DNA from 3 places in the Clostridium sp. CM038 genome. Region 2 is predicted to be linked to each of the others. Evidence: riboswitches for the same ligand, from Rfam matches in the RefSeq annotation. Region 2 holds a riboswitch; each other region holds the start of a gene.
The links. A riboswitch is a leader RNA that binds a small molecule or an ion and turns the genes downstream of it on or off. The one in region 2 is predicted to bind S-adenosylmethionine.
Positions count from the first base shown of each region.

Region 1: linked by a shared signal. The riboswitch ahead of ACWJKS_RS01850 (O-acetylhomoserine aminocarboxypropyltransferase/cysteine synthase family protein) and the one ahead of ACWJKS_RS16910 (methionine ABC transporter ATP-binding protein) in region 2 are both predicted to bind S-adenosylmethionine.
Region 3: linked by a shared signal. The riboswitch ahead of metK (methionine adenosyltransferase) and the one ahead of ACWJKS_RS16910 (methionine ABC transporter ATP-binding protein) in region 2 are both predicted to bind S-adenosylmethionine.

Region 1 covers NZ_CM143651.1:411,908-422,998, reverse strand. Annotated here, with positions in the region: partial or broken gene ACWJKS_RS01885 (ABC transporter ATP-binding protein) at 1-59, opposite strand, end outside; gene ACWJKS_RS01880 (hypothetical protein) at 93-1,112, opposite strand; partial or broken gene ACWJKS_RS01875 (nucleoside deaminase) at 1,346-1,594, shown strand; gene ACWJKS_RS01870 (cupin domain-containing protein) at 1,750-2,247, shown strand; gene ACWJKS_RS01865 (undecaprenyl-diphosphate phosphatase) at 2,431-3,279, opposite strand; gene ACWJKS_RS01860 (PadR family transcriptional regulator) at 3,483-3,812, shown strand; gene ACWJKS_RS01855 (permease prefix domain 1-containing protein) at 3,814-4,782, shown strand; SAM riboswitch class I at 4,857-4,967, shown strand; SAM riboswitch class I at 5,101-5,212, shown strand; gene ACWJKS_RS01850 (O-acetylhomoserine aminocarboxypropyltransferase/cysteine synthase family protein) at 5,324-6,610, shown strand; gene ACWJKS_RS01845 (homoserine dehydrogenase) at 6,726-8,015, shown strand; gene ACWJKS_RS01840 (zinc ribbon domain-containing protein YjdM) at 8,141-8,482, opposite strand; gene ACWJKS_RS01835 (alpha-amylase family glycosyl hydrolase) at 8,757-9,632, opposite strand; gene ACWJKS_RS01830 (tRNA dihydrouridine synthase) at 10,112-11,083, opposite strand.
Region 2 covers NZ_CM143651.1:3,690,986-3,702,076, forward strand. Annotated here, with positions in the region: gene ACWJKS_RS16895 (alanine/glycine:cation symporter family protein) at 1-353, opposite strand, end outside; gene ACWJKS_RS16900 (MetQ/NlpA family ABC transporter substrate-binding protein) at 577-1,380, opposite strand; gene ACWJKS_RS16905 (methionine ABC transporter permease) at 1,431-2,075, opposite strand; gene ACWJKS_RS16910 (methionine ABC transporter ATP-binding protein) at 2,065-3,072, opposite strand; SAM riboswitch class I at 3,190-3,293, opposite strand; SAM riboswitch class I at 3,387-3,505, opposite strand; gene ACWJKS_RS16915 (transglycosylase domain-containing protein) at 4,050-6,491, shown strand; gene ACWJKS_RS16920 (B12-binding domain-containing radical SAM protein) at 6,740-8,086, opposite strand; partial or broken gene ACWJKS_RS16925 (sensor histidine kinase) at 8,437-9,258, shown strand; gene glmS (glutamine--fructose-6-phosphate transaminase (isomerizing)) at 9,634-11,091, opposite strand, start outside.
Region 3 covers NZ_CM143651.1:214,204-225,294, forward strand. Annotated here, with positions in the region: gene spoIID (stage II sporulation protein D) at 1-971, shown strand, start outside; gene ACWJKS_RS00950 (M23 family metallopeptidase) at 1,209-1,988, shown strand; gene spoIIID (sporulation transcriptional regulator SpoIIID) at 2,108-2,362, shown strand; gene mreB (rod shape-determining protein) at 2,489-3,523, shown strand; gene yyaC (spore protease YyaC) at 3,649-4,203, opposite strand; tRNA gene ACWJKS_RS00970 (tRNA-Thr) at 4,561-4,635, shown strand; tRNA gene ACWJKS_RS00975 (tRNA-Tyr) at 4,641-4,725, shown strand; tRNA gene ACWJKS_RS00980 (tRNA-Val) at 4,768-4,843, shown strand; tRNA gene ACWJKS_RS00985 (tRNA-Thr) at 4,876-4,950, shown strand; tRNA gene ACWJKS_RS00990 (tRNA-Tyr) at 4,956-5,040, shown strand; SAM riboswitch class I at 5,143-5,245, shown strand; gene metK (methionine adenosyltransferase) at 5,331-6,506, shown strand; gene recD2 (SF1B family DNA helicase RecD2) at 6,713-8,944, shown strand; gene ACWJKS_RS01005 (hypothetical protein) at 8,990-10,018, shown strand; gene ACWJKS_RS01010 (ComF family protein) at 9,991-10,671, shown strand.

The DNA of each region.
Region 1 (11,091 bases), 850 kb from region 2:
TTATTTGCATTCTTTTTTCCAAAGCTTTTTGTTAAATTTCTTATTTCAAGCTTGTTCATAATCGTTCCTCCTCTAATTTTAAAATCCATTAATTATCTTACTAATATTTTTTTAAATGATACTACGCTGAGTGTAATTCCTGCCACTATAGTTACTGCCAGTATTCCAAGGCAAAGATTTATTAAGTCAAAGTTCATCCCAAAGAATTTCACATTTCCAAAATATATGCCAGCAAACTGATTAAAATAAAATAATAAATTTATAAAATTAACATTCGCGAGCACCATTTTAACATTACTCGGAATTATTTTTACCACTGTTAATAATTTTGGAGTAATAATAAAAATCAAAAATCCACTTGTTGATGCTATTGAACTTGTTGTTATAAATGAGAATAAACATGCAATTACACCTAAAGTAGCTAGTATTAATATCATTATTCCTATCTTAAATATTATAAATTGAATTATGGTATATGCATCCCTTACTAAAATAGGATTATCTATTATTCTTATTGCTTGTAGTTTCCCATTGGTGGGCATGCCATATTGAATCGCTGTCACTATGAATTGAATTGCTAGATACCCTCCATATAAAACTGTTGGTATTAATATTCCAAGTCCTAGTTTTGAATATAAAGCCCTATTTTTATTTTTTGATGTAAGAATCAAATTTTCTACCGTAGAAACAATCTCATCTGTATATGTATTACAACAAACTATAATTAGAATTACCACCATACAGAATGCCATAAAAGTATTGGTTGCTCTATAATCGTATACCTTCCAGAAGCTAACATCCTTATATTTTGTATCTTCCATACTTTTTAACTTTTTACTGGATATTTCTTTTATACCTTTACTAAAGTCATCCTTCTCCTGACTATTTGCCATTTCTTTTATTGTTCCTATTTTTGCATCTAATTTCCCCTGTGCAATTACCTCTGCTTTTCTTGTGTCTTTAATTAACTCATATTGCTCATTTCTATGTGAGTTCTGTGTTTCCATTTCTGGTTTTATAAAAGCCATTACTCCGCAAAGTAAAATAAATATCGCCGCTACAATTATTCCAGTTTTTGATTTTAATATTTTTTTAAGTTCCCAATATATCATATTGTGCCTCCTTGTATTCCTCTTCAGTAATTATTTTTTCGGTAAGATAATAATTATGAAGTGAATCTTGCTATAGGTACATTATATAAGGTTAATCTTATCTCTTGATAACATTAACCTTAAATAAACCTTACAAATATTTTATATTTTAAAAATAAGATAGAAAAGGGATTTTATTTAACTAGTTAAAAATGTTTTGCAAATAAACAAAAGACTTTTTATGGAATTGTACTTTATATACAACTGCCGAGCCATGTGTAATGTGTTCTGGTGCAATATATTGGGGTAATGTGGGGGAAGTAGTATATGGTATAAGCGAGAAAAGATTACTAGAGCTTACTGGTAATAATGATATAAATCCAACCTTTGATTTATCTTGCAGATATGTCTTTGCAAAAGGACAAAAGAATATTAATGTTGAAGGCCCTTTTGAAGAAATTGAGCAAGATGTCGTAAATGTTCATGATGGTTTTTGGGATTAATTGAGTAAACAAATACAAAAGCTGTATTGGAATTTTCTAATACAGTTTTTGTATTGACGCTGCTATAGTTATAATCTAAATGAAACTACCCTTGTCACTACTGATCTATTTGATTATAATTAAGTGTAATCATTTTTTTACAAAGGAGATAAATTATGCACTCATCACAATACTTTATTGACACATTAAATATGGAACCTCATCCTGAAGGTGGTTTCTACAAAAGCAGCTTTGACTCTTGTGAAAATATTAGCTCCAATGATTTAAAAACTAGCTTTGAAGGTGAAAGAATACTTTGGACTAGTATTTATTTTTTATTAAGAGATGGAGAAATTTCAAGTTTCCATAGATTGAAATCAGATGAAATGTGGTACTATCATGCAGGTTCCCCTCTTACAATATATATGATAAGCCCAGAGGGAGAACTTACTACTAAGCAACTAGGTCTTAATATAAAAAATGGAGAAACCCCACAATTCCTAGTACCTAAGAATTATATCTTTGGTTCTGCTATGAATAGTTCAGGTTACTCTCTTGTTGGCTGTATGGTATCCCCTGGCTTTGACTTTAAAGATTTTGAAATATTAAAAAGAGATGTTCTTTTAAACAAGTACTCTCAATATAAGGATATAATAATTAAGCTTACAGAATAACTATTGCTTTGTAATTAGAGACCCTACTAGAATCAATGATTCTAGTAGGGTCTCACTATTTTAATACTATTTATTTATGTTCTAAACATTTACTACCGTCTTCATATCACTTAATACATATGTATTTTTTTCCCTTTGCCGTTTCATAAAGAAAGAATGCCACTTGCTATTTACTCTCTATGATTATATTAAAACAATAACCTTAGTTAATACTAATATTCCAAGTAAAATACCTACTACTATTCTATATATTGCAAAGACTTTCATTGGTTTCTTTTTCAAATAATCCACAAATTTTTTCATAACTATCAAAGATACTATGAAGGCTACAACAAATCCTACTATTAATGAAATCCATAATGTTTTCGTCATTATAGAATAATCAAATTCAAATAAGTCCTTACCTGTCGCCCCTATCATAGCTGGAATCGCTATGAAAAATGAAAATTCTGCTGCTATTGGTGTTGATAATCCTGCAATCCATCCACCCATAATTGTAGAAGCACTTCTTGACATTCCTGGCCACACACAAAAAAGTTGTAATAAACCGATCTTAAATGATTGTATAGGCGTTATGCTATCTATACTTTCTACTTTATGATCCCTATTTCTAACTCTCTTCTCGATTATTAGTAACAATAATCCACCAACTATGAATCCTACTATAACAGCCTCTGGTGTAAACAGTAGTTTTATTTTGTCGTATAATACTACTACTGCAATTCCCATTGGAATAGATGCCGTAATAACATTTATACCAAATCTGAATCCTTTCTTTCCCTTTTTTCCTTTACTAAATATAAACTTAAAAAATTCTATTATACTTTCGCTAATCTTCTCCCAATACAAAACAACAACTGCCATTATTGCTCCAAGTTGGATTACAACTTGAAACATCTTTGCAAATTCTCCCTCAAACCCAATTGCCCATCCAATCAATATCATATGTCCTGTAGACGATACTGGGATAAATTCAGTTACCCCTTCTACTATTGCTATTATAATTGCTTTTAATAAAAATATTATGTCCATAACTCACCATTCCTTACAATTTAATTATTACTGTATATAGTTTATCATAATAATCTATAAGGTACCATCTTCAAAACTTACTGTAATATGACATCTATGCAAGTTTTAAAAAATGCTTTACCTGTCGTAGTAATTGTGTTATTCTTAAATTACTACGACAGACAAAGTACTACAGATGCAGTAAAATTAAAGGAGGATATAATTTGATAAGCAGCGATGTAATTCGAGGATATAATGATACGATTATTCTTTTTATGCTTCAAGATGGCGAATCCTACGGGTATGAAATATCAAAAAACATCAGAAAATTATCAGAGGAGAAGTATGTTATGAAAGAGACCACACTCTATTCAGCATTCAACCGTCTTGAGAAGAATGGATATATCGAATCTTTCTATAAAGACGAAACCTTTGGTAAAAGACGCACATATTATAAAATCACCCCCGTAGGTTTAACCTACTATAAAGAAAAATGTGAAGAATGGAGCTTAACAAAAGAAGTTATTAATAAATTTATTAAGGAGAGGGATTAAAATGGAAACTATAAAAAATTATTTAGATAATATGTTTAAAGTCCTACCAAGAACAAATCAGACGGTCAAATTAAAAAACGATTTATTATGGAATATGGAAGAAAAATATAACGAGAATAAGAATGATGGAAAATCAGAAAATGAGGCCATTGGTATTGTAATTTCAGAATTTGGCAATATTGACGAATTAATTGATGAACTCGGCATCGAACATATGAAAGATGATGTTATACTTAAAACCATTACACAGGAAGATGCAGATAATTTTATGGCTGAAAAAAAGAGATCTGGCTTATTGTTGGGTATTGGTGTTTCTTTATGTATTGTAGCAACGGCTATATTAATATTAATTACCACTCTCGTAGATAATGGCATTCTCGGTAAAGGTATTTCAAAAAATTTCAGCGATATGTTTGGTATTATTCCACTATTTATTCTACTTGTACCTGCTATAGCTTTATTCATTTATTCCGGTATAAAGCTAGAAAAATACAAGTATCTACAAAGCGGTTTTGATTTGCCTCCTCATGTAAAAGTAATTGTAAATCAAAAAAATAATGCTTTTGCATCAACCCATATGATATCTGTAATAACAGGTGTGTGCATATGTGTCATATCACCAGTTGCACTTTTTGTATCATCTGCTTTTGGCGACAATGCATCTAGCTACGGAGTAGTTGTTTTACTTGTGATGATTGCTATTGCCGTTTTCCTCTTTATATATTTTGGAAATATTAAGCAGAGTTTTAGTATTCTTTTACAGATTGGTGACTTTTCAAAAGAAAAAACTGAAGATAATAAACTTATTGGTGCAGTTGCTGCTATCGTATGGCCATTAGCAATCTGTATCTTCCTTGTCAGTGGATTAGTTTTTAATCTATGGCACATTAATTGGATTATATTCCCTATCGTTGGCATTTTATTTGGTATGTTCAGTGCAGCATATAGTATTATAAAAGGGCATAATTAAAATAATTTTATCTTTTAAAAAAGTATTGACAATTGTTTTTATGAGTAATATACTAAATACTAATAACTGAATACAACTTATCCAGAGTGGCAGAGGAACTGGTCCGATGAAGCCCGACAACCAGCATTCTTATTCGAATGTAGTGGTGTCAATTCCTGCAGATTGTAAAATCTGAAAGATAAGGATGTTAGCAAATTTTATGATACAATTTTATTGTTTATTAAAGTTAACTATTGCTACTTTCCTTATAGGAAAGTAGCTTTTTTTCTTCCCCAAAAATCTAAATAAATAATGTACTAAATACTAACAACTAAATATAACTTATCCAGAGCGGCAGAGGGACTGGCCCGATGATGCCCGACAACCAGCATTTTTAAAAGAAGTGCAATGGTGTCAATTCCATCAGATTGTAAAATCTGAAAGATAAGGACGATAGCAAATTTTATGATACAATTTTATTGTTTAATAAAATTAATCATGCTGCTTTCCTTATAGGAGAGCAGCTTTTTTTTGAAAAATAATTATAAAAGGAGAAATTAATATGAGTGAGCGAAAATTAAGTTTTGAAACATTACAGGTACATGCAGGGCAGGTTCCAGATCCTACTACAGGATCAAGAGCAGTTCCAATTTATCAAACATCATCTTATGTTTTTAAAAATGCAGATCATGCAGCAAATTTATTTCAATTAAAAGAAGAAGGAAATATATATTCAAGAATAATGAACCCAACTACAGACGTTTTTGAAAAAAGAGTAGCCGCTCTTGAAGGCGGAGTAGCAGGACTTGCTACAGCTTCAGGAATAGCTGCAACATTCTATGCAATACTTAATGTAGCAAATTCAGGTGATGAAATAGTAGCTGCAAGCACTCTATATGGTGGTACTTATGAACTATTTAATGTTACTCTTAGAAAACTTGGAATTAACGTAACATTTGTTGATCCAGATGATCCTGAAAATTTTAGAAAAGCTATCTCGAATAAAACAAAAGCACTTTATGCTGAAACAATGGGAAACCCAAAAATAAACGTTCTAGATATAGAGGCAGTAGCGAATATTGCTCATGAAAATAAAATACCCCTTATTATTGACAATACCTTTGCAACTCCATTCCTTTGTCGTCCAATTGAGTATGGTGCAGATGTAATTATTCATTCAGCAACAAAGTTCATTGGAGGACATGGAACTACTATTGGTGGAATTATAGTTGATGCTGGTAAATTTGATTGGGCAGCAAGCGGTAAATTCCCTGATTTTACAACTCCGGATAAAAGTTATAATGGAATAGTATATGCTAATTTAGGTGCTCCAGCATTTGCTTTGAAAGCTAGAGTTCAACTTTTAAGAAACACCGGTGCTACGCTTAGCCCTCAAAGTGCATTTTTATTTCTTCAAGGTTTGGAGTCATTATCATTAAGAGTTGAGAGACATGTAGCAAACGCTAGGCAAGTTGTTAAATTTTTGAGTAAGCATCCAAATGTTTCATGGGTAAATTATCCTGAACTTGAAGGGAGCAAATATAAAGAATTAGCTAAAAAATACCTACCAAAGGGCGCAGGATCAATATTCACTTTTGGAATAAAAGGTGGCCTTGAATCTGGAAAGAAATTTATTAATAGTGTAGAATTATTTTCGCTGCTTGCAAATGTTGCAGATGCAAAATCTCTAGTAATTCACCCCTCAAGCACAACTCATGCAGAGCTTAACGCAGAGGAGCAAAAATCTGCTGGAGTTACTTCAGATTTGATAAGACTTTCAATTGGTGTTGAGGGTATCGATGACATTATATACGATTTGACGCAAGCTCTAGAAAAATCTATTCAATAAAAAGTTAATAATTCTTTGGCAGTTGGTTTCAAAATAAGGTCTTGTTCCTAACTATATTCCTCCATCACCTTAGATGACGGAGGAATAACTTTAAAGTTTAGAAAGGAAAACTAATATGAAAAAGGTAAAAATAGCGATTTTAGGTTTTGGAAATGTTGGGACAGGTGTATGGAAAATACTTCAGGAAAATAAAAAAGAAATAATGAAACGTTCAAATTATGAAATAGAAGTTGCTAAAATACTTGTAAAAGATATAAATAAAAAAAGAGATGTCAAAGCACCTAATGGCCTATTAACAGATAACATTGATGATATTATAAATGATGAAAGTATAAAAATTGTGGTTGAACTTATTGGTGGATGCGATAAATCTAAAGAGTATATGATACGCGCAATGAAATCTAAAAAACATATTGTAACTGCTAATAAATTAGTTATCGCGAACTGGGGCGAAGAGTTATTTAAAACAGCGGAGAAAGAAAACGTATTGTTTTATTATGAAGCAAGTGTGGCTGGTGGAATTCCAATAATACGCGAGATTAATGAGAGCCTTACAGCCAATAGGATTGAGCAGATAATTGGAATTATAAATGGAACAACTAATTACATATTAAGCAAAATGACAATGGATGGGATTAGCTTTGATGAAGCGCTAAAAGAGGCGCAAGAAAAGGGTTATGCTGAAGCGGACCCAACCTCTGATGTTGATGGCTTTGACGCTGTATATAAGCTTGCGATAATGTCTTCTCTAGCATTTGGAACTAAGGTAGATCATGATTGTATTTATAGAGAAGGAATAAGAAGAATTAGTGACATAGATATAGAATATGCTAAAAAACTTGGTTATTCAATAAAACTTTTAGCAATAGCTAAAGAAGTAAATAACAAATTAGAGCTAAGAGTACATCCAACCCTAATACCTTCGAGCCACCCAATGGCAAATGTAGCCGATGCATTTAATGCTATTATGATAAAAGGAAATGCAGTTGGAGAGTTAATGCTATATGGAAAAGGCGCTGGAGCTTTTCCAACTGGAAGTGCAGTTGTAGGTGATATAATATCCATATTAAGAAATAATGTAAATCCTTATGACTTATTAGACCTAAGTGACAAGACTGATTTTAAAGAAGTGAAAAAATCAGAAGAAAATGAATCAGAATTCTATATTAGACTTAATGTTAAAGATACAGTAGAAGTTTTAGGAGATACAGCGAAAATATTTGGGAAAAACAATGTCAGCATTATGTCCGTTACTGGAGATGTAAGGCACGATGATCATGGACCACTAGGATTTATTACACATAAAAGTTCAGAAAAAAACATAAGAATTTCATTAGAAAAAATAAAAGAACTAGAAAACGTCAACAAAATAGAAAGTATAATAAGGATGGAATCATTTTATTAAACTTATTCTCCTTTTAGTATTTATATATAAAAACACCCCATCAGATGAATTTTACAACTTTTTTAGTTATAATCATTCAATGGGGTGAAGTTCACTACTTCGGTTCTATTACATTAAACCTTGATTTATACCTTTTTAACAAATTCAGATTTTAATTCCATAGCTCCAAACCCATCAATTTTGCAATCAATATTATGATCTCCATCAACCAACCGTATATTTTTTACTTTTGTACCTTTTTTTATGGCTAATGGACTTCCTTTTACTTTAAGGTCTTTGATTATTGTTACAGAATCACCATCGTTTAATACATTTCCATTTGCATCTTTGATAATCCTTTTCTCTTCACTACTTTCTGTTTCTAATTCTAAAGTCCATTCATGAGCACATTCAGGGCAAACAAAAATACTTCTATCTTCGTAAGTGTATTCTGAATTACATTTTGGGCAATTTGGCAAATCAGCCATAATTTCATTTCCTCCATTCGTTATTGTTAACTCTAATATATAAGAATTATTGTCAATTTTCTTTTTACAACTTCATAAGAATAGAAATTACAAAGTTAAAATTCACAAAAAAAAATATAGGGAGTTCCTTATATGCTTATATACTATCATAGTCTCCTCATATTGACAAACCTTCCTCCGCCCTCTCCTTAAAGTCCCTTTTTTCTATTAATCATTTTTTACATACAAGTTTTTTAAAAGCAAGTCTAATTTCAAAAATAACCATAGCAGTCATTTATCTTGCCAAATTAATATTTTTAATATTTTCCATTTTCCATAAATCTGAATATGCCCTAATATAAAATAATACATTACTTTCTTTATGATTTTTTAATAGTAAACCCCATTTTGATGTTATCACATTATCATCCATGCTTTTAGTAAATCCCCAGCTTTCCTCGGTGTCATGGGACATTACATAAATAACCATCTTGCTCTGGTCGGTTGCATCACCATCAGTTAACACATTGATAAAAGGTGTATACTTGTTTAATAGTTCTTTACTGGATTCAATACATTCAGCATAGTTGAACATATCTTTAAATTCACCAAATACCCTTGTCCAAAAGTAACTTCCTTCACTTTCTAATGCAAAATGCTTACCCATGTCGATTCTGAACCCACCCACTCCACAATTCCTTAGTTCTTTTAAAAAATTTATATAAATTTTTTGTAATTCTACATCATTGTAATTGAGCATTGGTAATCCAAAAGCACCATTAACAATTGCATTTCTATTGCCATAATCCACTGTATTTTTTGCGTTAGTCCAAAATTTGGGGTTATCTAGTAGGTTTTGATCTACGGTTTGACTTGGTATTAGCTTTCCACTCTCATCACCCGCTAAATGTCGTAACACTACGTCAACGATGATTTTAATTCCTATTTTATTAGCTTTATAACATAATTCTGTTAAATCCTCCTTTGTTCCACTTCTATTACCTATTTTAAATGATAGCGGTTGATAGTATGTCCACCATTCATCTCCTTTTTTGCAAGGTTGCACGGGAGTAACCTGTATGGATGTATAGCCACACTCTTTTACTTTATCTAAAATTCTAGTTATATCTGAGATTTTCCATTGAAAACAGTGCAATATTATTTCTCTCATATTATGTCCTTTCATTAATCATTTATTTTATAATGTATTTAAACATTTATTTACTCTCCAACCATTTAACCCATTTTCAGCTTAAATCATCACCTTCGTAACTGTTCATCTTCCTCAAGCTGCAACATTAATTAAATTATTACTATTACTATCAGATAATTTTTACAGGAAATAAATTTAACATAATGTAGTTCCTATAGATAATGATGTACTTAATTACCATTAAATATACATAGAATAATTTTTCAAAAAAATATAAAACACCTGATGTATAACACCAAGTGCATTTTGCAGTGAAAAGAATTTAAATACAAAATTTATAGTGGACTATAAGAAAACCCCCGACTAAAATTAATTAGTCGAGGGTTTTACTGATGGAGGCGATGCTTAACCTTTAAAACCCACCAATAATATAAAATTATTTTATTATATCCTCTTGCTCTTCTTAATCATACTTATTTAATAGAAGACATCCATATTTAATATTGATTATTAAATAATCCAGCCCCTTCTATGATTTCCTGCTCCGTAAATAAACTTAAGACAGCTTCATTATAATCACTTAAATTTTGTGACTTCTTTATTTTCTTAGCATATTTTTTATTATCTGAAAACATATAAATCATATACCCCCATAGCTCTTTCATTCTAAATATTGCATTTCTATCTTCATCAAATAATTCTATATATTTATTTAAAATTTCATCATGAAAATCTTTTAGTACTTGTTTATCTATATTAGTATTAGTATTATTTTTAATCTCATTTATTAACCTTGGATTAGCTAGTATCCCTCTTCCTAGCATTACTGCTTTTACCTCTGGAAAAGCTTTCATTAGCTTATTATGATCATCAATAGTGAAAATATCCCCATTATAACATACTGGATTGGTGCTTAAAGATAATGCATCTTTAAATACCTGTAAATTAGGTTTATTTCCATAAAAATCTTTTTGTATTCTCGGATGGATAATTAATTCTTCTAAAGGATATTTATTGTAAATTTTTATTAGCTCATAAAATTCCTCTGAACTATCTTTTCCTATTCTAGTTTTTATAGAAATCTTCATATCATCTATTTTAAATATTTCATCTAAAAACATATCAAGTTCTTCCCTTTTGGCTAGAAATCCCGAGCCTCTATTTTTTGAAACAACCGTTCCAGCAGGACATCCTAAATTTAAATTAACCTCCTTATAACCTAATTGTTGTAATTTTCTAGAAGTAATAATAAACCCTTCTGAATCGTTAGTAAGTATTTGCGGAACTATATTCATCCCTTTATTATTTTCAGGCAAAACATCTCTTAATTCTTTAGACTTAAGACTTCTACTTTTATTTGTAACAATAAAAGGTGTAAAGTATTTATCAATATTATTAAAAAATTTTTCATAAGAATTTCTATATATGTATCCCGTAATTCCTTCCATTGGTGCTAAATAATATTTCATTTAATAAC
Region 2 (11,091 bases):
AGTGCCCCTGGTCCGCCAACAGATATTGCACCTGTAACCCCCATAATATTACCTGGACCTACACGCATAGCAGAACTTAGTAAAAATGATGCTAATGAACTAACCCCAGTATCTGTTTCCTTTTTTGTAGCAAGAATCTTAATTCCTTTTTTAAATGCCATAACTTGAATAAATCCAGTTTTAAATGTAAGATAAATTCCTGTTCCTAAAAGTAAAATAACTGCAAAGGCAAAATTACCTAAAACCGGGATGTTTTGATACCACTTAAAATTAGTTGGAAATTCCCATAGAAAATCCGCAATAGGAACTATAAAATCAAAAAAATTATTTATTGCTTGAAATAATACACTCATTTTTAAACCTCCATATTATAATGTTATCCTTATTTGCATTTTAGAATTAATTACTCCAAAAATTATTTGCATACGGTAATTATACACTAATAAGGTATAAAATGAATTTTTTAAAAAATAAAAGTATAAAAATGTCGTTAAACTTTATGCTTTACTATAAAAAAATCATCTTACTTTCGACTATTACGCCCAAAGCAAAATGATTAATGGTTTTATATTTTTTTTAGAAAGCAGGAATTATATCTCCTTTATATTTATCTTCAATAATTTTTTTAACTTCTAGAGAATTTAATGCCTTTGAAAGTGCTTCTATATGAGGTTTAGTTTTATCTTCTTTTCTAACTGCAAGCACATTTGCATAAGGCGAATCTTTTGATTCAATTGCTAGTGCGTCTTTTGTCGGATTTAAATTGGCTTCTATTGCAAAATTTGAGTTTATAACTGCTGCATCCACATCTTTTAAAATCCTTGGAAGCTGAGGAGCGTCTAATTCAGTTATTTTAAAATTCTTTTTATTTTCAGTAATATCAAGTTTAGAAATAAGATCTCCACTTTTTAGTTTTAATAGCCCTTCCTTCTCAAGCACTCTAAGTGCTCTTGCTCCATTTGTAGGATCACTTGGAATGGCTATTTTAGCTCCATCTTTTAAATCACTTAGCTTTTTATATTTATTAGAGTACACACCCATAGGTTCAAGATGAACCTTTACAGTATAGTCTAGGTCCACTCCCTTTTCTTTACTAAAGGATTGCAAATAAGGAATATGTTGAAAGAAATTAGCATCTAATTGTCCCTCGGCTAGTGCAGTGTTTGGTGTTACATAGTCAGTAAATTCTACTATTTCGAGAGTATATCCCTCTTTTGCGAGAATCGGCTTTATAGCCTCTAATATTTCTTTATGAGGCACTGGTGACGCACCTACTTTAATGATTTTTTTCTCAGTTACATCCGCCTCTTTTTTTGCTCCACATCCACTCAGTGTAAAAATCACAACTATTGTTAATAATATGCTTAATATTTTTTTCATTTTTAATTTCCTCCTCTTATTTTTCTTTTAATATTTTTATAATTCAAAACTTATTTAATCATTTTTCTGTACAATATATTTCCTAAGGCTTGAATTACTTGCACAACTGCAATTAATATAATTACAGTGTATATCATGATATCTGACTTAAATCTATAGTAACCATATTTTACGGCTACATCTCCAAGTCCCCCTCCACCAATTGTCCCAGCCATAGCTGAGTAACCTATAATGTTTATTATTGTTAACGTAACTCCAAGAACTATAGACGGCATTGCCTCTTTTAACATAACCTTAAATATAATTTGATAGGTTTTTGCACCAAATGACTTAGCTGCTTCAACAATTCCATAATCCACTTCTAAAAGTGCAGATTCTATTATTCTTGCAGCAAAAGGTGCTGCACCAAGCGTTAGAGGAACTATAGCTGCATTAGTACCTATTGTTGTTCCAACTATAAGCTTAGTTAAAGGGAATATAGATATCATTAGTATAATAAACGGAAAAGACCTAAGTACATTTATTACTAAATTTAAGATTTTATAGATTAAAGTGTTTGGCCTTAGGCCAATAGGTCCAGTTATAATTAATCCTACTGCTGAAATAAACCCTAAAATAACTGTAAAAATCGTGGATAATGTTACCATATATATAGTTTCTTTTAGTGCAGGTAATAAAATATCTTTAAATAGCATTTATACTCTCTCCCTTGTGCTTCTCAAGCTGCACAGAATAATTAATGAGCTCCCACTCTATAGATTTTTCATCTAAATAATTTAATATCTTCTTCTTATTCTCTTTACTTGCATTTATTATGAGACTTCCCATTACGTTATCCCTAAATTTTTCAAGCCTGCCCCATACTATTGAAAAATCAATATTTAACTCCCTGGCAATTGATGTTATAAGGCAACTCTGGGTAATTTCCTTTGTAAAAAATATTTTAATGTTATATCCCGTGCTAGGCAGTAATTCTTCCTCTCCCATAAGTGTTTGCATTTCCTTTGTTGGCCTAATAAATAGTTCATCGGTAATGCCATGGCTTTTAATTTCCCCTCCTTCTAAAAGAATAAATTTATTACAAATTTCTTTTACCACTTCCATCTGATGGGTAACTACAATAATTGTTATATTAAATTTGTTATTGATAGCCCTTAAAAGCTCTAATATAGATTTTGTAGTTTTAGGATCTAGTGCAGAGGTAGCTTCATCACAAAGTAATATTTTCGGATTAAGTGAAAGCGCTCTTGCAATTCCAACTCTTTGCTTCTGCCCTCCGCTAAGTTGTTTTACATTGGTGTTTGCTTTATCCTTAAGTCCTACTAACTCTATTAAGCTATCTACTCTTTTTTTAATAAAATTTTTATCGTTTCCCCATATTTCTAGTGGAAATGCTATGTTTTCAAAAACATTTTTACTGTTAATAAGATTAAAACTTTGAAATATTATGCCTACATTTTTCCTAAACTCGCGAAGTTCTTTCAAACTTAGCTGTTTCACCCCTTTTTCCATTATATTAATGGTACCTGTATCATAGGTTTCAAGCCCATTAAAGCATCTAAGTAAAGTGGATTTACCAGCTCCACTGTGACCAATAACACCATAAATATCACCTTCCTCCACTGTAAATGAAACATCATTTAACACTTTAACCCCTGAAAAACTTTTACTTACACCTCGAACTTTAATCATGATATCCCTTCTCCTTTTCATTTCTTATAATTCATCTTTACCTTTTGATCCTTTCTTTAAACATCACTCTAAAAAAATAGAGCCCAAGAATAAACTTGGGCACTACTTCCAAACTTATTCTTATCTTGCAGCAATGCTGCAGGAATTAACACCATGTATCATAATATGATACTGGTTGTCGGGGTTCATAGGGCCAGTCCCTCCACCTCTCTTGATAAGACACTATTAAATTTTATTTACATCTATTCAAAAAAACAAAAACCTCTTTCATCATTATATAATGATGAAAGAGGTATAAAATTACAAAGACACCTCTCTCATCTTCCGCTAATTTACAATGAAATTAACGCAGGATTTAGCACCTATTCAGACAATACGTCTGATGGTTGCCGAGATGTCATCGGGCCAGTCCCTCTATCTCTCTTGATGAGAATTAACTTATTTATTAAATTAGATTTATAATATCACTATATGAATGCTATGTAAAGAAGTTTTTATATACACCTTCTCCAAACATCATACAACTGTCTAATGATGTTTCATCATAATATATATTTTGTTCATACTTTATATATAACATAAATATTCATGTTACATTATTTATGTTATAATATATTGTAATAATTATATTGTTCTAGGAGGATACATTGTATGGCTAATGTTTGAAATGCCAATAAGAAATAATTAACATCAATAGAAATCACATCATATAACTTGGTGTTATTGACAAAATTGTAAAATAATTGTATTATACACACATAAACTAAGCACTTTTTTAATAGTATAAGAGAGACCCATAAGGTCTCTTTTATGTGACCTAGTATTAGAATTCAGTAATAACAATTGAATATAGGACTAAAAACAGGAAAATACTTATGGCGACCAAGTAAGCCCCCCCCTTTACGTATGTATGAAGCGTGGTCATCCAGGGCTAACCCTGGACATTTTTTGTATAATAAAAAAAGGAGGAGATATTAATGGATGATAATCAAAATGTAGAACCCATAAAAATAGCACCGGTTAAAAAGAAACTTTGGAAAAAAATCGTTAAAGGTTTATTGATATTTTCTGCAATAATTTTCGTATCGGCTACGATAACTTTAGGATATGGTTATATTAAATATGGTCCTAAAATAGAGGCAACTATAAAAGATGCTAACAATATAGCACAAACCATAAACGAAACCTCCTTTAATACCCGAAAACCAACACAATTTTTTGATACTAATGGTAAACTATTAAAAGAATTTAAGACCAATACATATTATTACACAAAAGAAGCAGACTTAAATCCCTATGTAGGTAAAGCTGTCACTTCAATAGAAGACCAAAGATTTTATAAACATGGTGGTATAGATTATAAAGGTATAAGGAGAGCTGTCTGGGTATATATAAAATCCAAGGGAGCTATCGTACAAGGTGGTTCAACAATAACGCAACAACTTGCAAGAAATGTATTCCTTACATTTGACGTAACCTTGTCGAGAAAATTGGAAGAGTCTGTTATAGCAAATAAATTAGAAGAAAGATATTCAAAAGATCAAATATTAGAGTTTTATGTAAATAATATAAACTTCGGCAATGGATGCTATAGTATTGAAAGTGCTTCCCAATTTTACTTTCAAAAGAATAATAAGGATTTAGATTTATCTCAAATAGCTATGCTTGTTTCAATACCTAATAATCCATCTGTTTATAACCCCGTGACTCAGCTGGACAATGTTATAAAGAGGAGAGACTTAGTCTTAGATAAAATGCTAAGCTTAGAACAAATTTCACAAAATGATTTTGATACAGCAAAAGCAGAAGTTATTAAATTAAATATTAAACCTCGTACAGCACCTGAACCTATGAGCTATGATATTCAATATGCTGTTCACAATGCAACCTTAAAGTTAATGGAGCAAAATGGTTTCGTTTCTAAATATTCTTTTAGTAATGATAATGATAGAAACACTTATTTCACTAAGTATAATGATGAATATGAGTCTAAAGAAAAACAACTTCTTAGTGGAGGATATAGAATAGATACATCTATTGATACTGCAAAACAAGAAAAATTACAAAGTGTAGTAGATAGTCATTTGGCTCAATATACAAGCACCAATAACAAAACAGATTTATATGAAAAGCAAGGTGCAAGCGTTACTATAGATAATAATACTGGAGAAGTAGTAGCTATAGTTGGAGGTAGAAGCCAAGATGGTAACACCTTTAACAGAGCCTTCTTAGGTGTAAGGCAGCCAGGTTCCGCTATAAAGCCATTAATCGCATATACCCCTGCATTTGAAAAAGGCTACATTCCCGCTAGTGAATATGAAGACAAAGCCTTTGATAATGGTCCCGCTAATGTTGATTTTAAATACAGAGGTTCTGTATCTTTAAGATATGCAGTTGAGATATCTATAAACACTATCCCGGTTAGATTAGTGGGAGAAATGGGCGTAAAGAATTCGTTGAAATATTTACAAAACATGGAGTTTAAATATACAACTCCTCAAGATATTTACCCTATAATTGCTATAGGTGGTTTTACAAAGGGTGTTACGCCAGTTGAAATGGCTTCAGGTTATTCAACCCTTGCAAGAAACGGCGAATTTATAAGTCCGACTAATGTACGTAAAATAACAAATACAATAGTTAATGAAGTATTATTTGAAAATAAACATAAGCAAACTACAGTGTATGATAGTGGTGCCTCTTATCTTATGACAGATACTTTAAAGGGTGTACTAACAAAAACAGAAAGTCATGCAAATTTAGCCCTTAGTAACTATCCCTTTACTGCAGGTAAAACAGGAACTACAGATCAATCAAAAGATGCTTGGTTTGTAGGATATACACCTTATTATACAACCTCTGTATGGGTAGGAGATGATATTCCAGCGCCACAAAACATGTATGGAGCTCAAGAACCAGGTCAGATATGGAAAGAATATATGGAGTACCTACACCAAGGTCTAGAACAAAAAGACTTTACTCGTCCTAATACAGTAGTTGATAGAAATGGGGTATTAATGAATACTCTATATATCAAATTAAATGAAAATGGTAAAATAAAAGCAGAAAAGAAAGTCATAGAAAAACCAAGTGATGATGATGTAAAAAAAGCAAGTGATGATGCTGCAAAAAAAGCAAGCGATGATGCTGCAAAAAAGACAAGCGATGATGCTGCAAAAAAAGCAAGCGATGATGCTGCAAACAAAGCAGCTGCGGATAAAGCAGCAGCAGACAAAGTAGCTGCTGACGCAGCAGCTGCAAATGAAGCCGCAGCAAAAGCAGCTGCAGACAAAGCAGCTGCAGACAAAGCGGCTGCAGACGCAGCCGCAAATGAACAACCACCAGCCCCAACCCCAGCTCCAGACCCAGCTCCAGCCCCAACCCCAGCCCCAGACCCAACCCCACCCCCTGCACAATAAACCAGCGCGAACGTTAAATCATCACCTACGCTGCTGCACTATTAATGACTTTCCTTCTGAAGTGTCATTAATCAGTAATTATATTTTATTTTAAAAGAGGGGAAGTATTTAAAAATACTTCCCCTCTTTTTTTACCGCTATATTTAAGCATACCGTTGATATCCTATATACAAATCCTTTCTTAAACAATCGTATTGGAAGATTATGAGTTTGCCTTCTTTTCTCAAAATTTTATTAGTTTCCGCCACCTACTTTGTTCTATAAGCCAACCAGCTAGAAAATCTTCCTATATTTTTAAAAGAAACTATATTGCACAAGATCTCAGTTAGTTTTCCAAATTTTCTATAACAAAAATTAAATGTTAAAAATGGAATCCATTGTTTTTTGGATTTCGGCAGTCTTTTCATTATGTTTTTAAACGTGTACACCTCTTTATATATCCATAGATAGCCATTATATAATTCTTCTGCTGTCATACTCTTGGGTTTATATACAACATGGGCAGTATTATAATTAGACAAATTAAAATCTACTATTCTATTTTTCTCGAATAATGATAAGTATAACTTTGTACCAGGATAGGGGGTAAGAATATGGGATGTTACCGTTTCTATTTTATTTTTAACTACCCATTCTAATGTGCTCTTAAATATTGAGGCATCATCTTCATCTAATCCGAAAACAAAACTAGCATTTATCATTATTCCTCTTTTATGAATTTCATCCACAAGCTTCTCATATCTATTCACACTATTTTGTACTTTATGAATACTTTTTAATGACTTACTATTTATACTTTCAAAACCTATAAAAAGGCTTTGACAGCCTGCCGCCTTCATTTCATCTAATAGTTCAGGCATGTCAACTATATTAGAAGTAACTGCTGCATTCCACTTTAATTTAAGAGGTTTCATTTCCTTTAATAATTTTTTTGTCCACTTTGGATTTCCAACAAAATTATCATCAATAAACATTATATGTCTTGTTTTTAATTTATTTATATCTTTAATTACATCATCTATAGGTCTATTAATATAGGTTTTAAGTACATTTTTGCAACTATTATAGCAGAAATCACATTGAAATGGGCATCCCCTGCTTGTACTAATTATATTAGTATATAAATATTTTTTATTATCAATAATATCATAATTAGGTGATACTATTTCTTCTCCGGAAATATTTTCCATATCATAATATATCTTTTTAAGCGAATTGTTTTCTTTATCCTTAAGTATCTTTACCCAAACTCTCTCAGCCATTCCCACACTTATTGCGTCAAAACTATCAACAGTTCCCTCTGGATCTGATGTTATGTGTATCCCCCCCGCAATTACTGTTACACCACGCTTTTGGAACTCCTTTGATATTTCTACTGCTCTATTCATAACATCTACAGTAACAGTTATAACCACCAAATCTACCGGTTCATTGAAATCTATCTTTTCAACATTTTCATTCTCAATATTAACTTCATGCTCTTTTGGCGTAAGATTTGCTATTGTTAATAAAGCTAACGAAGGAGACATTCTTGTTTTTAATTTTGTATCCATAGGTCTTTGTACCATTGCAGGTTGAATTAATTTGATTTTCATATAATCCTCCTCAAATAAAGCGATATCGCATAATATTCTACGCTAGTGAGACGACCCTAATAAATTATACCATTACATACCATAATTAACTTACTATTTTTTCTATTTTCCCCGCCCGTATAACTTTCTCCTGCGTGACTCCACATAAGAGATTGAAACGTGGAATTTCTGCTCTTCTTATTTGGAGTCACTTCTCGAGTATATATTAATCTTGTTTTCAAAGTTAGAATAGGGATAAGTCTTTAGAAAATCTTTAGAATTACCCCAACATTATCTTTAAAAGTTAAGAGTATCATAAAGATATGAAATTGAGAGAGGTGGTAAGAAAAATTTATAATGAGATGACCTACAAATATAATAAGCTTTTTGAAGCTACAAATAAAATAGCGGAAGGCAATTTAGATGTAACTATTGAAGAAAATTTAGGTGTATTCAATGATTTTAAGAAAGAAATCGAAAGTATACAAAAGGGCTTTAAAAAGGCAGTTATCGAAGAGGTAAAGAGTCAAAAAATGAAGACAGAGCTTATTTCCAATGTATCTCATGATTTAAAAACTCCTTTAACATCTATTATTACTTATACAGATTTATTAAAGGATGAAAATCTTTCAGCAGAAAAGCATAAGGAGTATTTAGATACATTAGATAGGAAATCACAAAGATTACAGGAATTAATTGAGGATTTATTTGAAGTGAGCAAGGCTACAAGTGGAAATATAAATTTAAATTTAGTTGATGTGGATGTTGTGGCCTTAATGAAACAAACCTTATTAGAACTAGATGATAAAATATCAGCAGCATCACTAGTAGTAAAAACAAAGTATCCAGAAGGAAAAGTAATATTGCATTTGGATAGCCAGCGTATGTTTAGAGTGTTTGAAACCCTTATAATCAATATAACAAAGTATTCTATGAAAGGTTCTAGAGTTTACATTGATATTGTTTCTAGAGAAGATAAAATTGAAATAACATTGAAAAATATGACAGCTATTGAAATTGAATTTAATGTTAATGACATAGTGGAAAGATTCGTAAGAGGAGACAAAGCACGTAACACAGAAGGTTCGGGACTTGGACTAGCCATAGCCAAAAGCTTTGTAGAACTCCAAGGTGGACAATTAAATATAACTGAGGATGGGGATTTATTTAAGGTTACAGTTACATTTAATTAGATCATCTCCTGCGGAGCTGAACATCTTTGAAGAAGATGAATTGACGACTTCGGAAGGAGATTTATACTCCAACTGAAGTTTTCTATTTGTTAGGGCAAGTAACTCCTACTTATAGTAGGTACTCCCACTTATAGAAGTGGGAGGCTTTCCTTCTGAAATGTCGTTAAATGAAGAACAAGTGTAATAAAATATATACTTTTTTTGCTCATAAAAATAAAGCATGAATAAAAATATATTTATCATATATTTTTTCATGCTTTATTTTTAAAAATTTATACGTTAAATCATCTCCTGCGGAGCTGCAATGTCGCTAAACAGCAATCAGTTTAAGACTTTCTTAAAACATACACATGTTTGTGTATCATCTATTTTTTCTTATTCCACCGTTACTGATTTTGCAAGATTTCTTGGCTTATCAACATCGCAACCCTTTTGAATTGCCATGTAGTAAGATAATAATTGTAGTGGAATTACTGAAATTACTGGTGCTAATATATCCATTACTTTTGGTATATAAGTTACGGAGTATACTGATTTTTCAATTTCAGTGTGTCCTTCTGGCGCAAAAGCAAATACTTTTGCTCCTCTAGTAGCTACTTCTTTTATATTACTTACCATCTTATCAAATAATTCTTCTTGAGTAGCTAGTGCTATAACTATAGTTCCTTCTTCCATAAGCGCTATAGGACCATGCTTTAACTCTCCTGCCGCATAGGCATCTGAATGAATATATGATATTTCTTTAAGCTTTAATGAACCTTCCATTGCAACTGCATAGTCAAGTCCACGGCCTATAAAGAACATATCTCTATGCATATAAGTTTTCGCTGTGAATTTTTGAACAGTTTCCTTATTTTTAAGCACCTGCTCTGCCTTTTCTGGAAGCTCTAGCATAGCTGCTTTAATTTCTTCTAATTCATCTACGCTTAATGTTTCGTTATTCTGAGCAAAGAATAATGCTATTATATACATCGCTATAAGCTGAGTTACATAAGCTTTAGTAGATGCAACTGCTATTTCTGGTCCAGCCCAAGTGTATAGTACGTCGTCTGCTTCTCTTGAAGCTGCGCTACCGACTACATTAGTTACTGCTATAACTCTAGCACCTTTTGACTTTGCAAGCCTTAAAGCGGACATAGTGTCTGCAGTTTCTCCTGATTGACTAATAACTATCATCAATGTATTTTCGTCCATTATTGGGTCTCTATATTTAAACTCAGAAGCTATATCTAATTCTACTGGTATTCTTGCAAGTTTTTCTATAACATATTTACCTACAACTCCTGCATGGTATGCAGTTCCACATGCTACTATATATATTTTATTTAAATTTTGAATTTGCTCTTTAGTTATAGTTATTTTATCTAGAGATATTGGCTCTCCTAGAACTACTCTTGAAGTCATTGTGTCTCTGATTGCCTTTGGTTGTTCATGGATTTCTTTTAGCATAAAGTGCTCATATCCACCTTTTTCAGCGGCTTCTGCATCCCAAGTTACATGGAATACTTCTTTCTCTATAACTTCGTTTTCAGCATTAATAAGCTTTATTCCATCACTTGAAATTACAACAAATTCGTTATCTTCCAATAAATATACTTCTCTTGTGTGGTTTAATACTGCTGGTATATCTGAAGCTACAAAAAATTCATCTTTGCCAATACCTACTATTAACGGACTATCTTTTCTTACTGCCACTAATTTATCTGGTTCATCACTTGATATTACTGCTATTGCATAGCTACCTTCCATTTTAGTAGTAGCCTTCATTACCGCTTCAACAATATTTCCATCAAAGTAGAAATCTATAAGATGTGGTATTACTTCTGTGTCAGT
Region 3 (11,091 bases), 650 kb from region 2:
TTATTACTTCTGTTTTAATAGTGGGGGTAGGAAATAATAAAAGTATAAATAAGGGTAAAAACTCTGCAATTAAGGTAGAAGACAATGAGAATATTATAAAATATGGTTCACTAGCCAAAATCACTAAAGTTAAAGTTTTTATGTCAAAAGAAAATAATATAAAAGAACTTAGTTTAGAAGAATATGTTACGGGAGTTGTTGCAGCGGAAATGCCAGCTGATTTTGGAATAGAAGCTTTAAAATCTCAAGCAGTGGCGGCTAGGACTTATGCTTTAGCTCATGTCACAGAAATGGGTGGAACCCCATGTAAAAATGGTAATGGAGCTGATTTATGCGATACAGTCCACTGTCAAGTTTATAGGACTAAAGAAGAGCGTATAAAAGAATGGGGAACTTCTGGTGAAAAAAATTGGAATAAGATTAAAATGGCGGTTAAAGGAACATTAGGACAAGTTTTAACATATAACAACAACTTAGTAATGGAACCTTATTATTTTGCAACTAGCAGTGGGAAAACGGAAAATTCCGAAGAGGTATTTAGCGATAGCATACCTTATTTAAGGAGTGTAGAAAGTCCAGGCGAAGAAAGAGCAGGAAGCTTTAAGAGTAGTAAAATTTTAAAGTATAAAGATCTAAGTCGAATTATAAATAAAAACTATAATAATGCTAAGGTAACCTCAACTAATGTTAAGAAACAAATAACGGTAATTGATAGGACTGAGGCAGGGAGTGTTAAGAGTATTAAGGTAGGGAATATAACCATGACAGGCAGTAAGTTTAGAACAATGCTCGGTTTAAAATCATCGAATTTTGAAATGAAGTTTAATTTAAGCAATATAGAAATAGATTGCAGCGGATATGGTCATGGTGTAGGGATGAGTCAATGGGGTGCGGATGCGATGGCGAAAGATGGGAAAACCTATATTGAAATATTAACTCATTATTATCAAGGGACTGTTATATCCAAATGAAAAAAAATACACATAAGCTGGTTATCCTATATAAAAAATGGATAATCAGCTTTGCTTTTTATAAAAATAAACTTGAAGATGATTTAAGCAAAACTAAGGGTGAATAATTTAAAATTTAAAATATGTTTTAAACTATAAAATATAAATATTATTAAAATGTAGATTAACTTAAATAAATTTTAGGAAATATGTATGTTTTAATAAAATATGGACAAAAATACAAATGGAGGTGTTTGTATGAATAAGAATGAAAACAATAAGACATTAAATTTTTTTAAGAAGGAAGGATTCTATGTAATTTTATTTGTTTGTTTATGTATAGTAGCTTCAGTGGCGTCTATAACAGCAAATAATAATAAGAAGCTTTCAAGCAAGCAAGAAGCATTACAAAAACAACAAGCAAATGCAGGAGATGTTATAAAAGCGCAACAAAAAGAATATGAGGGTGCTCTTCAAGTAAAAGAAGAAAAGAAAGCTAAGGCTGAAGCGCTTAAAGCGGTACCAGATATCAAAAAGGTTACAACAGGAAAAGCGGCATCAGCAGTATCTAAATCAGTTAATGCTAAATTTGAAAATCCCGTAGCAAATGGATTACTCGCAAGGGCATATTCAAAAGATATTGATTCAGTAGTGTGGAAGACTGATGGAAGCTATAGGACAAATTTAGGTATTGACATTCAAGCAAAAATAGGGGAGCCAGTTGTAGCGGTTATGGATGGAATAGTTAAAGAAGTTGGTACTGACGTTAATGGCCAAAAAGGTAAGATGGTTAAGATAGATCATCAAAATGGATTTATTACTAACAGTACTAATCTAGATGAAAAAATATTAGTAAAAAAAGGCGATAAAGTAACTAAAAAACAGCAAATTGGTACAGTGGGAAACACTAGTTTAAATTCATTTAAGGAAGAATATGGATCTCACTTACACTTTGAAGTTCTGCAGAGTAATAAGAATGTTGATCCTGCTAAATATGTAAAATATGAGAAATATCAACCTGCAGAAACTAAGAAATAACCAATAACCATCTCAATTAGCCATTTTTTAAAAATATATTAGAAGATGACTAATTGGAATGGAATTTAAAAGCAAGATAATGCATATTTATAAATATATAAGGGTTAAGGAGGCAACACTTGAAAGACTATATTGAAGATCGAGTACTAGAAGTTGCTAAGTACATTATCGAGTCAAAATCTACAATAAGAAGAACTGCCAAAGTGTTTGGCGTTAGCAAGAGTACTATACACAAGGATATGACGGAAAGATTACCCACAATAAATCCTCAAATTGCCAGCGATGCAAAAACAATTTTGGATATAAATAAAGCTGAGCGGCATATAAGAGGCGGAAGAGCAACTAAATTGAAATATAAAGAAGCACAAGGATAAAAACATTCGAAGCTAAAAACTATAAAAAAATTTTAAAATTAAAAGAGGGTTTTCTTATAGCTTTATAGAATAGAGTTTAGTGTAATTTAAATATTGAATATACTAAAGAGCAGGAGTGGTTTTGAAATGTTTTTTTTTAGAATGGGTACAGATATGGGAATAGATTTGGGTACATCTACAGTGCTTGTATATATCAAAGGAAAAGGTGTTATATTAAAAGAACCTTCTGTTGTTGCCATAGATAGAAATAATAATAAGGTATTGGCAGTAGGAGAAGAAGCTAGGCAAATGATAGGAAGGACACCAGGCAATATTGTGGCAATACGCCCTATGAGGGACGGTGTTATTTCGGATTATGACATAACTGAAAAAATGTTAAATCATTTTATCAAGAAGGCTTGTGGGAAAAGAAGGTTATCTTCTCCAAAAGTTGTAATATGTGTACCTTGCGAAGCAACGGAAGTAGAAAGAAGAGCGGTAGAAGATGCAGGTAGAAATGCCGGAGCTAAGAAAGTTCAACTTATAGAAGAACCACTAGCAGCGGCAATCGGAGCGGGACTCGATATTACTAGAGCAAGTGGTAATATGGTTATTGACATTGGTGGAGGCACGACTGATATTGCAGTTATTTCTTTAGGAGGCATGGTTGTACGTGAATCAGTTAAAGTAGCTGGTGATAAGTTTGATGAAGAGATTATAAAATATATCAGAAAAAAACATAAATTAATGATTGGTGAGAGGACTGCAGAGGATTTAAAAATCAACATAGGTTGTGCTTATAAACAAGAAGAAAAGACAAGCATGGAGATAAGAGGGAGAGATTTAATTACAGGTCTTCCTAAGAATTTAGAAGTATCATCAGAAGAAATGAGAGAAGCTTTAAAAGAGGCGGTATATTTAATAGCAGGATGTGCACATTCCGTATTAGAAAAAACACCACCTGAGCTTTCAGCAGATATAGCTGATAAAGGTATAGTTATGACTGGTGGAGGTGCATTGTTAAAAGGCTTAGGTAAGCTCATACAAGAGGTTACTAAAGTTCCGGTATATCTAGCGGAGGATCCGATTTCATGCGTAGCACTCGGAACAGGTAAAGTATTGGATTATATGGATAAGTTAGATAATTCATTCAATGGAAGAGAATTATGCTTAACAGAATAAAAAGTATAAGCAAGCTATAAAAATAAGCAATACAATTATTAGTTTAATTGTATTGCTTATTTTTATATTATATAAGATTTGTAAGTTTAAATTGTGGATAATTATTTAAAACTAATTAAAGCATGTTAAACAGGGCTCAAATTATTTTCTTCATTGGTAAGGGAGTGCAAATAGTATGAATGCAAGAGGGATCTGCTTAAAACATTAGCAATATCCATTACCAAGCTCAATCTTATGTTTCTATTTGTAAATAATTCACTATCATCACTTGAATCTACTATACCTATTAATGAAAGAGTGCCTACCTTAGGAAGGGTTTTCCCTACACCTTTGCCAGGATGAATTGGATAATTTCTAGCTTGGAGTTCTCCAATATTTGAAATGTCTCCTAAACAAGCATCTACACCTATTATAGTACAATTTGGGTGCAATGCATTTATTTTAGATAATTTACTATCTATGTTTAAGGCATGAATTGGATTATCTATAGTGCCATATACAGGTAATGGAAAGGAACTATTTTTTAAAAGTGTACCAACTAAAGGACCTAGACAATCGCCTATACATCTATCGGTACCTATGCAAACAACTAAAGTATTTTTGTCAATATAGTCTTTTAGAAAATTAGAAAGTGTATAGTATGCTAAAGGATCTTTATAATGGGTTTTAGCTTTACTCAAGAAATATACCTCCTTGTATTGCGCTGGGGAAAAATTATTAGTTTCCTATGAATAATTTATATGAATAAATCCCGTGTATTATTATAATAAAGAATAAAAAAATGATTAATTAAAAAATGATATATAAGTATATTAACTATATGAAGGAAAACCAAATAAAAAATATAATAAATTATTTGTGCAAATAGTAAGTTGTATCAATGCTTAATATTAAGCAAATATGCGAATAGTATAGTTATGGAGAGAAGAAGTCGTTTATTAAAGGATAATAGACTTGAAATTAATTAATTAAAGTTGTATAATAATTCTTGTCGACACGGTAAAACGGTAAAACGGCAAAATGATAAAACATAATATGCTGGCATGGCTCAACGGTAGAGCAGCTGACTTGTAATCAGCAGGTTGTAGGTTCAATTCCTATTGCCAGCTCCATAAGTGGAGGAGTTCCCGAGTGGCCAAAGGGGGCAGACTGTAAATCTGTTACGTAATGTTTCGATGGTTCGAATCCGTCCTCCTCCACCATTTATAATGGTTTACAATAAATTATGGCTTACAATAAATTATGGGAGCATAGCTCAGCTGGGAGAGCATCTGCCTTACAAGCAGAGGGTCACAGGTTCGAACCCTGTTGTTCCCACCATAATAATCTTTTTAAAATAGAATAAAATGCATGCTGGCATGGCTCAACGGTAGAGCAGCTGACTTGTAATCAGCAGGTTGTAGGTTCAATTCCTATTGCCAGCTCCACATATGGAGGAGTTCCCGAGTGGCCAAAGGGGGCAGACTGTAAATCTGTTACGTAATGTTTCGATGGTTCGAATCCGTCCTCCTCCACCAAAAGACATCTATAGATGTCTTTTTTTATTTTTTACAGGGTTTAGATTCTGTTGACACCATAGAATGCATATGGTATTATAATTAAAACTTAATAATTGATAACTCTTATCAAGAGAGGTGGAGGGAAAAAGGCCCTATGAAACCCGGCAACCGGTGCAATGCACCATGGTGCCAATTCCTGCAGTTATAATCTGCAAGATAAGGGAGATGATTAAATCACCTCTTCTTATATTTGGAAGAGGTTTTATTTTTTTATAGGGAAATTTTAGAGAATAGAAGGGAGAATTATAATGAAAAGATTATTTACATCAGAATCCGTTACAGAAGGACATCCAGACAAAATTTGTGACCAAATTTCAGATGCTGTACTTGATGCTATTTTAGAGCAAGATCCTTATGCTAGGGTTGCTTGTGAAACAGCGGTTACTACAGGAATGGTTTTAGTTATGGGAGAGATAACAACTAGTTGTTATGTAGATGTTCCTAAGGTTGTTAGGAATACCATTGAAGGCATAGGATATACTAGAGCAAAATACGGGTTTGATGCTAGCACATGCGCTGTACTTACGTCTATTAATGAACAATCAACAGATATAGCTATGGGAGTAGATGAGGCATTAGAATCTAAAGCAGGCGAGATTGATAAGGTTGACGCAATAGGTGCTGGTGATCAAGGCATGATGTTTGGATTTGCAACTAATGAGACACCAGAATACATGCCACTACCAATTGCTATGGCTCACAGATTAGCAAGAAAGTTAAGCGAAGTAAGAAAAAATGGCACATTAGATTACTTAAGACCGGACGGAAAGACTCAAGTTACTGTAGAGTATGAAGATAATAAGCCAGTAAGAATAGATACTATTGTTATTTCAACTCAACATGCGGAAGAAGCAACTCATGATCAAATTGAAAATGATTTAAAAGAGCATGTAATAAAACCTGTAGTTCCAAGTGGATTATTAGATGAAAATACTAAATATTATATAAATCCTACAGGCAGATTTGTAATTGGAGGACCGCAAGGAGACTCTGGTTTAACAGGAAGAAAAATAATAGTAGATACTTATGGTGGATATGGAAGACATGGAGGTGGAGCATTCTCAGGAAAGGATGCAACAAAAGTTGATAGATCCGCTGCATATGCTGCAAGATGGGTTGCTAAAAATTTAGTTGCTGCAGGAGTTTCAGATAAATTGGAAATTCAGTTAGCTTATGCTATAGGTGTAGCTAAACCGGTATCTATAGAGGTCGAAACTTTCGGAACAGGAAAAATTGACGATGATAAAATAGTTCAAATAGTTGAAAAAGTATTTGATTTAAGGCCAGCTGTAATTATAAGAGAATTAGAACTAAGAAGACCTGTTTATAAACAAGTAGCTGCCTATGGACATTTTGGAAGAATTGATTTAGATCTTTCATGGGAAAAACTAAACAAGGTTGATGAAATAAAAAAGTACGTATAATATAAAAAAAGGGATAACAATTATTAATTGTTATCCCTTTTTAGTGCATGTGATTATTAAGTAGTATTTTGATAAAACCTAAGATAGGGGTATACTGAACATAAGAGATGTAAAATACATATGATATAATAACATTAATAATAATATTATTGCTAATAATATTATTATTAATGTTATTATATGAATTTATAAATAGGAGAGATTTTATGCCGGAAATACAAGGGATAATCGAAGATGTAGTATTTCATAATGAAGAAAATGGATATATAATTGCTCATTTGAATGATAATAAAAAGCAGATAACTGTGGTAGGCATTGTGCCATATATAAGTGAAGGGCAGAACCTGAAATTAACGGGGGAGTGGGTTACTCATCCTCAATTTGGCAAGCAATTTAGAATAATACAATGTGAGGAAATAATACCTAGTTCACTTGAAGGTATAGAAAAATATTTAGCTTCAGGAGTTATTCAAGGAATTGGACCAATAACTGCTAAAAAAATTGTACAGCACTTTGGTGAAAACACCATGAATATATTAGATAATGAAATTGAAAAATTAAAAGAGATTGATGGTGTAGGACAAAAAAAGATTCAATTAATTTTTGAATCATATTCTAAGCAACGAGAAGTTAAAAATATAATGATATTTCTTCAAACATATGGAGTAACACCTAACCAATGTGTGAAAATTTATAAAAAATATGGAGGAGACTCTATAAAGGTAGTACAGGATAATCCTTATGTGTTAACTGAAACCATTTCTGGAGTAGGATTTAAAATTGCAGATAAGATAGCACAAAGTTTAGGCATTGACAAAGAGTCGCCTTTCAGAATACAAAGTGGAATTAATTATGTGGTAAATGAATTTTGCGCTATGGGAAATACTTATATGCCCTTAAACAAATTATACAAAGAATCTAAAAATATTCTTGGGGTTACGGCTGAAGAAATTGAAAAAAATGTTTATGATAATGTATTGCAGGGAAAATTGAAAGTCGAAAATATTGATGAAGAAGACTGTGTTTTCACTATGCCGTTCTATTACTGTGAATTAGCTATTACTAAAAAAATTATAACCTTATCTATAGAAAAGTATGACGAATTAGAAATAGACATAGAAGAAAAGATTAATGACTTCGAAGAAGAAAAAAACATAAAATTCGCAACGTCTCAAAAGACTGCTATTTGTGGTGCTGCAGAAAATAGTATTGAAATAATAACGGGAGGTCCAGGTACTGGCAAAACTACTATAATTAATTGCATTATAGAGGTATTTGAAGAAGCAGGAATGAAAGTTTATATGGCTGCGCCCACCGGAAGGGCTGCCAAAAGAATGACAGAGGCTACTGGTCGCGAAGCCAAAACCATACATAGGTTATTAGAACTTGGAGTAGGCAGAGATGATGGGTCGCAGTTCTCTAGAAGTGAGGAATCGCCTTTAGATTGTGATGTGCTAATTATTGATGAAGCATCTATGATAGACATAATGCTTATGAATAGTTTATTAAAAGCTATCAGCGTAGGAACTCGACTTATAATTGTTGGTGATGTTGACCAATTGCCATCTGTCGGACCGGGTAATGTACTAAGAGATATTATTGACAGTAAATGTGTTAAAGTAGTTAAGCTTAAGGAGATTTTTAGGCAAGCACAAGAAAGTATGATTATTGTGAATGCTCATAAAATTAACAATGGCGAGATGCCTATTTTGAATAAAAAGGATAAAGATTTTTATTTTATTGAGAATAATGAGCCGGAGAAAATCTTGGACAGTATAATTGCTTTAATCAATACCAGATTGCCAAAATTTAACAAAGAGTGGGATAAGATGAAGAACATTCAAATACTCTCTCCTATGAGAAAAGGGATATTGGGTATAGAAAATCTAAATGGAAAGCTTCAGCAAATATTGAACCCTAAATCTAAGTATAAAAAGGAAAAGGAATATAGGAATACTATATTTAGGGTAGGCGACAAGGTTATGCAAATTAAAAATAATTACTCTATAAAATGGAAAAAAATTAATGCAAAAGCTGAAGATGGAGTGGGCATTTTTAATGGTGATGTAGGGTATGTTGAAGATATTGATGAAGATAATGAAAATGTTATTGTGATTTTTGATGATGACAAACGGGTAGAATATGAAGGTGTATATTTAGATGAACTAGCTTTAGCGTATGCTATTACAATACATAAAAGTCAAGGTAGTGAGTTTGAAGTTGTAATTATGCCTATGTTTATGGGGCCCCCACTTTTAATGAACAGAAATTTACTTTATACAGGGATAACTAGAGCAAAGAATATGGTTGTTTTAGTGGGAGCAATAAAAGCTGTTAATTTCATGAAAGATAACAACAGAAGTTTCGAGCGGTACTCCGCTTTGGGCTGGAGAATAAGGCAAATAGTAGATGCAAATGTGGGCCATGATGAAAATTAGATTGATTTGTTTGGAAGAAATATTAAATTGCAAAGGAGATTTTACATGCTTTTCTACGCAAAATTAAACCTTAGTAAAGAAAAAGATGAGATTAGCAAAGAAATTTTAAGATGTTCTTTAAACAGCAAAAAAAGAATTGATGTTGTATCTATGTTTTACAATTCCTCTGATATATTGTTAGAAACTATAATTGAATATGTTAATGAAAAGAAAAATATATTGTATATAACTAATGAAAACCAGAGGAGTATTGATATTATTTACTTCATAAATAAATTTAGTAATTTAGGTCAATATGTATATTCACCTGAAACGAATTATGGCAGTGTGAATGAGTATTTACATATATGCAATCATGAAAATGCGTTAAAACTCCAAGAAAAATTTGATTTGATTATTTATAATGATATTAGAAGTTTTCCTAAATACACTAAGCAACAAATAAAAAAAGTGTTATTAAGAATGTGTAAAGCAAATAGTGTAGCTATAGCCTATTCTGTAGAGAATGTTTTAAGCGAGGGCACGCCAATAATGTTTCCGTTAAAAAACAATAATATTCCGATTATAGAGCCTAGAATCATAACTACGAGGATAAATCTTAGTACGGATATACCTTTGGTTGTTTATCAATATTTGAATTGGTCAATTATATCTAATAGAAAGGTAATAATATTTACACCAGATGAGGAAAAAACTATAGCGGTCTTTGAGTATCTATGTAATTTCAAAGAAAAGTTAAGTGAAAATATATTTTTGTTTATTAGTAAAAAAAGCGATGCTAATATTAAAGTAAAGTTCATGAATGAAGATGAGGGGATAATAGTCACTAATGACTTTGAAGAAAGTTATTTAGAATTTCATTCAATTGATGTTATAGTTTATTTTGCTGATAATGATAAATATAATCATAAGCAACTATTATATTTATCAAGTAAGGTTGGGAGATATGAAAGTATACAAAGGGGAGAGGCTATATTTTTAGCTAATGTTGAAACTGTGCAAATGGATAAAGCTAAAAATATAGCTAGAAAATTTAATGAGAAAGCGTGGGAGCGAGGATTATTAAATATATAAGAAAAATACTTTATTGTTTAGTTCAGCTCATATATTCAGGCGATGAACAGTGCGTGATTTGTAGTGGATATAGTGAGGAAAGTGAAGCTTTGTGTACTAAATGCAGAGAAAAATTGAAGCGCTGTGTGCAAAGCTTTTATATAGGTCGCAATGAAGAAAAATATCTTGTTTGGTCAGTGTTTTATTATTCTAATATAGTAAAAGAATTAATTATTAGGCTTAAATATAAAAGCGATTTTATATGCGGTGAAATCTTAGCTGAATACATGTTACAACTTGTAAAAAGCAATGAATTACAGTTTGACTTAATATCTTATGTACCTATGACTAAAAAAGCTTTAAAAAATAGGGGGTATAACCAAAGCGAGTTTTTGGCAAGCTATTTATCGCGATTTTTAAATATTCCAGTGATTTGCAACTTGATTAAAACTGAGGATACTAAAGATCAAATAGGTCTCAATGGCGAAGAAAGATGGAACAATATGGAGAAATGTTTTGAGATCCAAAAAAATGAAGCTATAAAAAATAAAAATATTTTGCTCATTGATGATGTTATAACCACTGGGGCTACAGCGTTTCATTGTGCTCACAAACTGAAAGAAAGTGGGATAAATAATATTTATATATTGACAATAGCCAAAAGTAATGTATAATACGTATTGTAGTAAGTTAGGTTTGTGGTTGAAAGTCGATGCCAGTCGCAGGCGAAACGATCCACGTAAGTTAAACAAAGTTTAGCGAGCATGGTGCGGCTTAGAGGTTAGTCCTGCCGTTTAGTAGACGAGAGTGTTAGTAGTGAGAGGGTAATTCTGGGTAGCAAAAGCTCCAGCAGGCGAGTGTGGGGTCAAAGACCAGGTCAACTAACTTAATATATAAAAACTCCTAATATTATATTAGGAGTTTTTATTTTATTGGTACCTAAAAATATCGAATATAATTTAAATTGTATTAATATTATGTGAATTCTGATTTTAATGGTTGCTATTTAGCATTAAAAGTAATAGAATTGAAATATAAAACATATATCATGCTTAGTAATTAAGCAGTATGTAGATATTAGAGAGGGGCTGTAA